Regions from separate parts of the Brevundimonas balnearis genome, predicted to be linked through region 1. Evidence: predicted binding sites of a transcription regulator. Region 1 holds the regulator's gene; the other holds the start of a gene.
What was found. The regulator LexA, encoded in region 1, represses DNA repair genes until DNA is damaged. The targets are predictions, from matches to a motif close to ATGTTCNCNANNTGTTCT.
Positions count from the first base shown of each region.

Region 2: ACFFGE_RS08095 (ImuA family protein) is a predicted target of LexA. The motif match lies at 3,068-3,085, and genes of this name have one in related genera.

Region 1 is NZ_JBHLSW010000003.1:382,397-387,875, forward strand. It holds gene ACFFGE_RS02995 (anthranilate synthase component II) at 1-224, shown strand, start outside; gene trpD (anthranilate phosphoribosyltransferase) at 233-1,267, shown strand; gene trpC (indole-3-glycerol phosphate synthase TrpC) at 1,264-2,058, shown strand; gene lexA (transcriptional repressor LexA) at 2,126-2,821, shown strand; gene ACFFGE_RS03015 (ComEC/Rec2 family competence protein) at 2,818-4,980, opposite strand; gene gltX (glutamate--tRNA ligase) at 4,979-5,479, shown strand, end outside.
Region 2 is NZ_JBHLSW010000005.1:197,576-203,054, forward strand. It holds gene ACFFGE_RS08085 (error-prone DNA polymerase) at 1-832, opposite strand, end outside; gene ACFFGE_RS08090 (Y-family DNA polymerase) at 829-2,391, opposite strand; gene ACFFGE_RS08095 (ImuA family protein) at 2,285-3,067, opposite strand; gene ACFFGE_RS08100 (protein-disulfide reductase DsbD family protein) at 3,215-5,338, shown strand; gene ACFFGE_RS08105 (redoxin domain-containing protein) at 5,367-5,479, shown strand, end outside.

The sequences.
Region 1 (5,479 bases):
CCGCCACCCGGTATCACAGCCTGGCGGTGCGTCGCGAAACCCTGCCGAACACGCTGAAGGTCACGGCCTGGACCGAGGACGGCGAGATCATGGGCTTCATGCACCATGAGCGCCCGATCCACGGGGTGCAGTTCCACCCGGAGTCGATCGCGACCGAGCACGGCCACGAGATGCTGGCCAACTTCCTGGACATCGCCGGGGTCAGCCGCCTGAAGGCGGCCTGAGCGTCCCCGTGTCCGACGCCCTGAAGCCCATACTGGCGCGGCTGGCCGAGGGCCGCAGTCTCGAGGCCGAACAGGCCCGCGCCTTCGCCGCCGCCTGCCTGGCGGGCGAGGCCACGCCGGGCCAGGTCGGCGCCGCCGTCGCCGCCATGCGGGTGCGCGGCGAGACGGTGGAGGAGATCGCCGCCTTCGCCGAGGCCATGCGCGCCGCCGCCAGCCGCATCCAGCCGCCGTTCGAGGTGATCGACACCTGCGGCACCGGCGGCGACGGGGCCCACACCTTCAACATCTCCACCGCCGCCGCGATCGTGGCGGCGGGGGCGGGCGCCAAGGTGGCCAAGCACGGCAACCGGGCGCTGAGCTCGAAGTCCGGATCGTCCGACGTCCTGGCCGCGCTGGGGGTCAACCTGCAGGCGACGCCGGAGCAGGAGATGGCGGCGCTGACCGAAGCGGGGATCGCCTTCCTGTTCGCGCCGTCGCACCACGGGGCGATGCGCCATGTGACGCCGATCCGGGCGGAGCTGGGGTTCCGGACGGTGTTCAACCTGCTCGGCCCGCTGACCAATCCGGCGGGCGCGACGCGCCAGCTGATGGGAGTCTATGACCCGCGCCTGCTCGAACCCCTGGCGGAGGTGCTCGGGCGGCTGGGGGCCAGGCGCGCCTGGGTGGTGCATGGCCAGGGGCTGGACGAGCTGACCACCACGGGGCCGAGCGAGGTCGCGGCGTGGGAGGACGGGACGGTCCGCCGGTTCACCCTGACGCCCGAGGCGCTGGGGCTGACGCCGGCGCGCGTCGAGGACCTGCGCGGCGGCGACGCGGAAGTGAACGCGGACGCCCTGCGGCGGCTTCTGGCGGGCGAGCCCGGCGCCTACCGCGACATCGTCCTGATGAACGCCGCCGCGGCCCTGACCGTCGCCGATCTGGCCGCCGATGCGGTGGAGGGGGTGCGGATGGCCGCCGCCGCCATCGACGACGGCCGCGCCGCCCGGGCGCTGGACGGGCTGGTCGCCGCCAGCCACCGCATCGTCGAGGCGCCCGAGGCATGACCGACGTTCTGGCGAGGATCGCCGCCTACAAGCGCGAGGACGTGGCGGCGCGGAAGGCCGCGACGTCACAAGCCGAGATCGAGGCGCGCGCCAGGGCGGCCGACGCCCCGCGCGGCTTTCGCCGGGCCCTGGCCGAGCGCGCGACCCCCGGCGGCCCGGCCCTGATCGCCGAGATCAAGAAGGCCAGCCCGTCCAAGGGCCTGATCCGCGCGAACTTCGATCCGCCGGCGCTTGCGCGCGCTTACGAGGCCGGGGGCGCCGCCTGCCTGTCGGTGCTGACCGACGGGCCGAGCTTCATGGGCGACGACGCCTATCTGGGTCAGGCGCGGGCGGCGACCGCCCTGCCCTGCCTGAGGAAGGACTTCCTGGTCGATCCCTGGCAGGTGGCCGAGAGCCGCGCGCTGGGCGCCGACTGCATCCTGATCATCCTCGCCATGATCGACGACGCTTTGGCGGGCGAGCTGCTGAGCGAAGCCCGGCGATTCGGCATGGACGCCCTGATCGAGACACACGACGAATCGGAGATGGCGCGCGCGGTGGCGCTCGGCGGCGATCTGGTGGGGGTGAACAACCGCTCGCTGAGGACCTTCGAGGTGGACCTGGCGACGACCGGGCGACTGGCGGCGACGGCGCCCGCCGACGCCCTGCTGGTGGCCGAGAGCGGAATCTTCACGCCGGACGACGTGGCCGAGGTCGCCCGCACCGGGGCGAGCGCGATCCTGGTGGGCGAAAGCCTGATGCGCCAGGCCGACGTGACGGCGGCCACGAGGACCCTGTTGTCGTTAGGTTGACATTAAGGAAGAACACTTACAGAACATCCACAGCGGTTCACGCCTTGTTCTGGAAGGTCTTCGCCCGATGCTCACGAAGAAGCAGCACGAGCTCCTGATGTTCATTCACGAACGTATCAAGGAGACGGGCGTGTCGCCGTCCTTCGACGAGATGAAGGAGGCGCTGGACCTGGCGTCCAAGTCGGGCATCCACCGGCTGATCACGGCGCTGGAGGAGCGGGGCTTCATCCGCCGGCTGGCGCATCGGGCTAGGGCGCTGGAGGTGCTGAAGCTGCCGGATCAGGCGACGGCCGGCGCGCCGCGCGGGGTCGCGGGCTTCCGGCCCGACGTGATCCAGGGCGGCCGCGTCGCCGCCGCCTCGGTCGAGGCCGCCAACGACACCCGCGACCTGCCGGTGTTGGGCAAGATCGCCGCCGGCACCCCCATCGCGGCCATCCAGCATGAGCGCGACCGCCTGCCGGTGCCCGAGGCCATGCTGGGCGCGGGCGAGCACTATGTGCTTGAGATCGAGGGCGATTCGATGATCGAGGCCGGCATCCTCGACGGCGACCTGGTAGTCATCAAGAAGGCGGACACGGCGTCCTCGGGCGAGATCGTCGTCGCCCTGGTCGAGGGCGAGGAGGCGACGCTGAAGCGCCTGCGCAAGAAGGGCCAGTCGATCGCGCTGGAGCCCGCCAACCGCGCCTATGAGACCCGCATCTTCGGCCCGGACCAGGTCGAGGTGCAGGGCAAGCTGGTCGGCCTGATCCGCCGGTATCACTAACCCCCGAAGCGGCTCCAGGGGCGCTCGCCGCGTACGTCGCGGGCCCAGATCGCGCGCCAGCCGTCGTCGCTCCGCCACAGCTCGACCGAGCCGTTCGCGGCGAAGTCCACGGCGTCCAGCACCAGCCGGCTCGCGCACTCGGGGGGCAGGGTCGGGAGCTCGGCCCTGACGGTCACGACCTCGGCCGAGGCGCACAGGGCGGCGACCCGCTCCGGGCTCGGCGCCCTGCGGCCCCAGGAGACCGCCAGCGGACCGCCCGCCACCGGCAGGCAGCTGGTGCGGTCGCAAGACCAGGCCTCAGCCGGGCGCGGCTCGGCGACCAGGCCGCGCCGGCGGCTCCAGACCTCCACCGCGAAGGCGCCGGCCGATCCGCGCACCACCTCGGCGACCCCGTCCCGGACGATCGCCGCATTGGCCCCGCCGTCGCCGATCCACAGGTCCGGCGGCTCCATCCGGGGCCACAACAGCACCGCGCAGGCGAAGGGCAAGCCCGCCCATCGCAGGGGCCCGCGCCACAGGCACAGGAACAGCACGCCGAGGAAGGCGACCGGCAGGGCGGCGGTCGGGGCGCTCGGGATCGTCACCACCGCGCCGGGCAGGGCCGCGATCCAGCCGCCCACCGCCAGCATGGCGCTGATCCCCTGCCCCGCGGCCCACAGGAACGGCGCGCCCAGGCCCAACGGCTCGAACACCGCCCCGAGCGCCAGCATCGGCATGATGAGGAAGTCCGACAGGGGGGCCACGATGAGGTTCGCCAGCAGCCCGAACATGGCCGTGCGGTTGAAGTGCTGCATGGCGAAGGGGCCGGTGGCGGCGCCGGCCACGAGACTGGCCAGGACGGCGATGACCAGCCAGACGCCGGCCCGCTGGACCACGACGATGACCAGCGGCGCGGAGATCTCCCTCGGCTGGCGCGGCCAGGCCTCGGCCAGCGCGACCAGGGCGGCGGTGGCGGCGAACGACATCTGAAAGCCCGGCGTGACGATGGCCTCCGGCTGCAGGATCAGCACGGCGACGGCGGCGACCGCCAGCGCATGCATGCTGATCGCCTGACGGTCGGCCAGGATGGCGATGAAGGCGATCGAGGCGGTGATCGCGGCCCGCTCGGCCGGCGGCGGCGCCCCGGAGATGACCAGATAGGCCCCGACCGCGATCAGGCCGACGACGGCGGCGGCCTTCTTGCCGTTGATCCTGAGCGCCAGCCACGGCCAGGCGGCGATGATCAGCCGCGCCAGGAAGAAGCTGAACCCGCCCACCACCGCCATGTGCAGGCCGGAGATCGACAGGATGTGCGCCAGACCGGACGCGCGCATGGCCTCGACCTGGTCCGGATCGAGCCACGCCTCCTGGCCCGTGACCATGGCGGCCGCGACCCCGCCTGAGGGCTGGCCCACACGCTCGACGATGCGGCGGGCCAGATCGTGGCGCACGCCGTTGACCGCCATCGTCAGCCGCAGCCGCCACGGCGGCGGAGCCGCCTGGATCCCGCGCGGGGCCGACAGGCCGAACGCGACCCCGCCCAGGCTCTGGAACCAGGCGACGCGGCCGAAGTCGTAGGCGCCGGGGCTGGCCGGGCTGGGCGACGGGTTCAGCAGGGCCAGCATGCCGACCGCCTGACCCGGCGCGGGCGGCGCGCCCCGCACGGTGGCGCGCACCCGGACCGGCGTCGCCTCCGGCGCGAGGCCGTCGATGCGGACCGGGGCCAGCACCACCCGCGCCGCGCCGCTGGCGCCCGGACTGTCGACGTCGACGACCCAGCCCTCGATCCAGACCGGCTCGCCCATCGCGGGGGCGACCGGCGCGGCGACCCGGTCGCTGCGCGCCTTGGCGAGCGACAGCCCGCCCGCGAAAGCGGCGAGCATCAGGACCGCCAGCGTCACGATCCGGGCCGCCGCCAGCCGCCGCGCGATCCCCCAGCCCGCGAGGGCCAGCAGCGCCACGAGATAAAGCGGCCACGCCGGCGGCTCGGTCGGCAGGGCGAAATAGGTCGCCGCGCCGCCGCCCAGCGCGACGGGGGTCCACAACCGCCAGCGATCCGCCTGCCGCTCGACCTGGGCGGCCAGCCAGGTCCGGGCGCGCGCCGCGAGGCTGGCCCGGGGCGCGTCCGGCGCTATAAGGGCCGCCCGGGCCGCCAGAGGCCCGTCCAGCCTGGACGCCATGACCTCCTCACCCGCCCCCGTCGTCACCCGCTTCGCCCCCTCGCCCACCGGCTATCTGCACATAGGCGGGGCAAGAACGGCGCTTTTCAACTGGCTTTACGCCCGGCGGCGCAACGGCAGGTTCCTGATCCGGGTGGAGGACACCGACCGCGAACGCTCGACCGAGGCGGCGGTGAAGGCCATCTTCGACGGGCTGGACTGGCTGGGCCTGACCGCCGACGAACCGCCGGTGTTCCAGTTCAGCCGCGCCGACCGCCACCGCGAGGTGGTGGACGAGCTGCTGGCCCGGGGCGCGGCCTACCGCGACTTCCTGACGGCCGAGGAGACCGGCGCCCTGCGCGACGCGGCGAAGGCCGAAGGCCGGTCGTTCGAGTCGCCGTGGCGCGACCGCGAGCCGACGCCCGAGGACCTGTCCAAGCCGTTCACCGTGCGCTTCCGCCGTCCGATGGACGCGCCGGTGGTGGTCGAGGACGCGGTGCAGGGCCAGGTGCGCTGGGAT
Region 2 (5,479 bases), on a different contig from region 1:
CGTCGGCGAACAGGCGCGCCATCTCCTCGGGGGACTTCAGGTGGCGCTCGGCGTTGGCGAGCAGGCGTCGGCCCGCCCGGTCGATGCTCACCCCCTCGCGGATGCAGGTCAGAACGTCCTGGAGGTCGCGCTCGGCCGGGTCGTGATAGAGGGCGTCGTTCATGGCCAGAAGCGGCGTCCCCGCGGCCTCCGCCATCCGCTTCAGCCCGGCCAGCCGCCGCCGGTCGTCGCCCCGCCGGTGCATGGCCGCGCCCAGCCAGACCGCGCCCGGCCGGGCGGCGTGCAGCGTCCTCAGCCGCGCCTGAAGCCCCTCCAGCCGCCGGGGCGGAACGACGATCAGCAACAGGTCGTCGGCGTGGGCGATCAGGTCGTCGAACCTGAGACGGCACTCGCCCTTCTTCGCCCGGCGATTGCCCAGCGTCAGCAGACGGGTCAGCCGCCCCCATCCAGCCCGGTCCTCAGGATAGGCCACCACGTCCGGCGCCCCGTCCTCGAACACCAGCCGCGCCCCGGTCAGAAGGCGAAAGGCCTTGGCGCGGGCCTTGACCAGGTCCGACAGGGCCGGATCGTTCAGCGGGTCCTCGCGCCAGGCGATCTCGCCGGGCGAGCCGCCGTCCCTCACCTTCTCGGGCGGCGACCAGCCGTCCTCGCGCAGCTGCCGGAGCGCGCTCCAGGCCCTGACCACGCCCGCCACCGTGTTCCGGTCCGCCAGCCCCAGCCCGACATGGCCGCGCAGGACGGCGGTCAGCACCATGGTCTTGGGGTGGGAGCAGCCCCTCAGGAACGAGAAGTTCGAGGCCGCCACCAGCTCCGCATAGTCGGGCGCGCTCATGCGAACAGGCCGTGCAGATACCAGCGCGGCGGGGGATCGCCGCCGTAGCCGCCGGCCCGGAACAGCCAGAAGCGGCGGCCCTGCTCGTCCTCGACGCGGTAATAGTCGCGCACCCGCTCGCGACGTCGCCACCACTCCGCCTCGATCCGCTCGGGCCCCTCGGCGCGGGCGACACGGTGGTCCACCCGGCGCCAGCGGAAGCGCGCGGGCGGGCTGTCGGGAGCCAGGGCGATGGCCTCGATCGGCTGGGGCGGGTCGAACAGGTGCAGCGGCCGGGCCGGAGGGCCGCCGTCCTCGGGCGGATCGGGCCAGGTCTCGTCGGTCGCCCCGCCGCCTTGCGCGGGCGTCAGGCGACAGGCGCGCTCAGGCAGGTGGGACGCCACCGGCTCGACCCGCAGCACCGCGTCCGGTCCCAGCCGCGCGCTCAGCCGGTCGATCAGGTCCGACAGGTCCGCGGCGTGATCCGGCGGCCGGTCCAGCCCCGCCTGCTCCGGCGACAGGGGCTCGGTCGCCTCGGCCGCGAGCCTGAGGTGGTCGTAGCCGAAGCCGGGGTCCAGCGGTCGCGACAGGGCCGCCAGCCGCTCGCGCCACAGCTTCAGGAAGGGGCCCGCCTTCCTCGCGGCGCGGGCGGTCGTCAGCGCCACCCGCCGCGCCGCGCCGTCCACGCGATACAGCGTCAGGACCAGACGCCGGGCGCCCAGGCCGCGCGCCTCCAGCGCCCGCTCCAGATCGGTCAGCAGGTCCGCCAGCACCGTCTCGACCTGTTCGGCTTCGGTGATGGGCTCGAACAGGACCCGGTCGACCCGCACGGGCGGGGCCGGGCGCGCCGGGCTGATCCTGACGTCGATACGGCCCATCAGCCGGTCCAGCCGGTCGGGGAAGTCCGCGCCGAACCGGGCGGCCAGCGCGTCGCGGGCGCGGGCGTCCACCTCCGCCACCGTGACCAGGCCCGCGCGGCGGATCGCCTGGTGATCGGTTGCTTTCAGCTCCAGCGCCGCGACGGGCAGGCGGCCGGCGACCTCGGCGTCCTTGCCTTCGGGCGTGATCCCGCCGGGACCGAAGCGGCAGAGCGCGCGGGCCGTCTCCGGCGTGCGGGCCATGGCGACGCGGGCGGTCAGCCCAAAGGCTTCGGCGCGCGCCTTCACCGCCGTGACCAGCCCCGCCTCGCCGCCGAACAGATGGGTGCAGCCGGTCACGTCCAGGCTCAGCCCCCAGGGCGGATCGGGCGCGATCATCGGCGTGAAGCGGCCGAAGTCGATCAGGAGCGTCTTCAGCAGGGCCGCGTCGGCGTTCGCGTCCAGCGGCCGTGCGTCCAGCTCTGGCACGCGGGCGCGGGCGTCGGCCAGGGTCACGCCCGGCCCCAGGCCCAGCGCCAGGGCGGCGGCGTCGGCGGCGGCGATCCTCAGCGCGCCGCGATCCTTGTCGATCAGGACGACAGGCGGGCCGGCCGGGTCAGGCGGCGCGCTCGACGCCGCCCGCTCCCGCGCCAGCCGGTCTGTGGCGAGGAAGGGAAACCAGACCGCCAGATGCCGCCGGCGGGGCGAACGATCGCGTCTCACGATCCCACTCCAGGATCCAGCTGCGGGGCGGGGCGCCGGCCCGGCTGCGCTGGAGCGACGCCGTGAAGGCGGGGCGGCCGGGGGCGCGGGCGTCCAGCGGCTGGGACGGTGCGGCGGCCACCGACCACCGGGTCTCGGCCGCGCTGGGCGCCGGGTCCACCCCGGCGCGCACGAAAAAACAGGTGGCGCGTCCTTTCTGCGCCGCGAAGGCCAGGCGTCGGCTGGCGGTCAGGGTCAGGGCCTTCGCCTCGCCCCAGCCGCTGAGGATCACGGCGGGCGCCGCGCCGCTGGCCAGCGCCTCCTCGCCGGCGGCCAGCAGCTGGCTCGCGTCCCGGACCTGGACCAGGATCAGGGCGGCCGGGTCCAGGCCCCAGTCCTTCAGGCCGGCGCCATAGGGCAGGCCGGTCTCGGGCAGGGCGCGACGCTCCACCGCCCACACCAGGGCGGGCGCCTGAAGCCGAAGCGCCAGGCCCAGGGCGAAACCGTCCGCGCTCTGGGCCTCCCCGCCCGCCTCGGCGAAGATCTCATGCACCGCGCCGCGCTTCAGTCCGCCGCCCAGATGCCCGTCGATCTCCGCCCAGCCGAGCGACAGGCGCCGACCCGGCGCGCCCGCGCGCGACGGCGCCGCCGAAAGACGGTCGCGCAGGCGTTCCAGCTCGTCCCTTTTGTTCCACATTTGTTCTCATAACGGACTCCGCTCTAAGCTGGAGTCAAGGGCCTGCATGCGAGCGTGACGGAGTCGCACCGGTTCGCCTCCGGCTTGCGCCCCGCCCCTCAGTCGCTAGGGTCCGCCTCCGCTTTCCGTCGGGAGACCCGCCCGCCCGTGCGTCCGCTGTCGAGCCTCGTCCTCATCCTCATCGCCTGGCTGGCGACCGCGTTCGGCGCGGCGGCGCAAATCCAGCGGACCGAGCGGATCGCCGCCGAACTCACCCCGATGACCGCCTGGGCCACGCCCGGCTCCACCGTCATCGTGGCGGTGCGCCAGGACATCAAGCCCGGCTGGCATACCTATTGGCGCAATCCCGGCGATTCCGGCGGGCCCACCACCCTGGACTGGACCCTGCCGGACGGGCTGTCGGCGGGCGACATCGTCTGGCCCCTGCCGGAGCGGCAGCGGCTGCAGGACCTCATGAACTACGGCTATTCGGACGAGGTCTATCTGCCCGTGCCGATCGAGGTGCCGGCGGCCGTCGCGCCCGGCGAGATTCTGCGCCTGTCCGTGGACGCCCTGTTCATGGTCTGCAGCGACGAGATGTGCGTCCCCGACGAGATGACGTTGACCCTGGCCCTGCCGGTGGCCGCCGATCAGCCGCCGCTGGACGCCCGGCACGGCGCCGCCATCCAGAGGGTGGTCGAACAGGCCCCGCGGCCCGCCGACCTCCAGGCGCGAGTCACGCGCCAAGGCGAGGCGCTGCTCTTGACCGTGACGGGCGCCGAGGTCGAGGCGCTGGGCGGGCGCGACGTCTATTTCTTTCCGTTCGAGGGCGGGGTGATCGACCATCCGGCCGAGCAGACCCTGACGCGCGGCGAGGCGGGTCTGGGCCTGACCATTCCCGCCGGGCGCGCGATCCTGGCCGGCGGACTGACCGGTCCGATTGCAGGCGTTCTCGCCACGCCCGACGGCGCCTGGCAGATCACGGCCGAGGTGGGCGAGCCGCTCGCCGGGGTGACCGGGGCCGCCCTGCCGTCAGAGGGGGGGATCGCGGCGTTCCTCCAGGCGGCGCTGTTCGCGCTCCTGGGCGGGCTGATCCTGAACCTGATGCCCTGCGTCTTCCCTGTGCTGGCGATGAAGGCGGCGTCCCTGTCGGCGGCCGCCCATGACCGGGTCGAGGCGCGACGCGACGGGCTGGCCTTCCTGGCCGGGGTGCTGGCGACCTTCCTGATCCTCGCGCTGGTCCTGATCGCGCTCCGGGCGGCGGGCCAGGCGATCGGCTGGGGGTTCCAGCTGCAGTCGCCGGCTGTGATCGCGACGCTGGCCCTGCTGATGCTGGCGGTGGCGCTGAACCTGTCGGGCCTGTTCGAGGTGGGCCTCGCCGCGCAAGGCGCCGGCGGACGGCTGTCGCGCCTGCCGGGCGGGGCGGGAGCCTTCTTCACCGGCGTGCTGGCGGTGGTGGTGGCCGCGCCCTGCACCGCGCCCTTCATGGCCGTGGCCCTGGGCGCCGCGCTGGTCATGCCCGCGCCGATGGCGGCGGCGGTGTTCCTGATGCTGGGGCTGGGTCTGGCGCTGCCCTATCTGGCGGTCAGCCTGTCGCCGGGACTGCTGAGCCGCCTGCCGCGCCCCGGCCCGTGGATGGGCCGGCTCAAGGCCATCCTGGCCCTGCCCATGTACGGCGCCGCCGGCTGGCTGGCCTGGGTGTTCGCCCGTCAGGCGGGGCTGGACGCGCTGGGCCTGCTGTTCGTCGCCGCCCTGCTGCTGGCGCTCGCCGCCCTGCTGTGGGGCTGGCGCCAGGCCGCCCGGATGGAGGGGCGGGGCGCCTTTTCGTCGGCGGTCGCGGCCGGCCTCGCCCTCCTTCTCGCGGCGGGGCTCGGCGTAGCCGCCGTGCGCGCGGCCCAGGCGCCCGTCCTCCCCGGTGCGGATCCCACATCGGGCGCCCTGGCTTCCCAGCCCTGGTCGCCGGAGGCCGTCCAGGCCGCCCTCGCGGAAGGACGGCCGGTGCTGGTCAATTTCACAGCCGACTGGTGCGTCACCTGCAAGATCAACGAGCGCGTCGCCCTGGCGACGGCCTCCACCCGGGACGCCCTGGCCGAGGCGGACGCCGTCTACATGGTCGGCGACTGGACGCTGCGTGACGACGTCATCGCGCGCGAACTGGAGCGTCACGGCCGCAGCGGCGTTCCGCTCTATCTGCTCTACGCGCCAGGAGAGACCGAGCCGCGCATCCTGCCCCAGCTGCTCACCCCCGGCGTGGTCGCCGACGCCCTGAGAGAGGCCACGCCCGCCGCCTGAGTTCCGCCTTCAGCACAGGAGACCGACCATGAGACTTCGCGCCTTTTGCCTGATCGCCGCCTCCACCTTCGCCCTCGCCGCCTGCGGCCAGCCGGCGGAACAGCCCGCCGAGCCGACCGAGACCGCCGAGGCCGGGCAGAG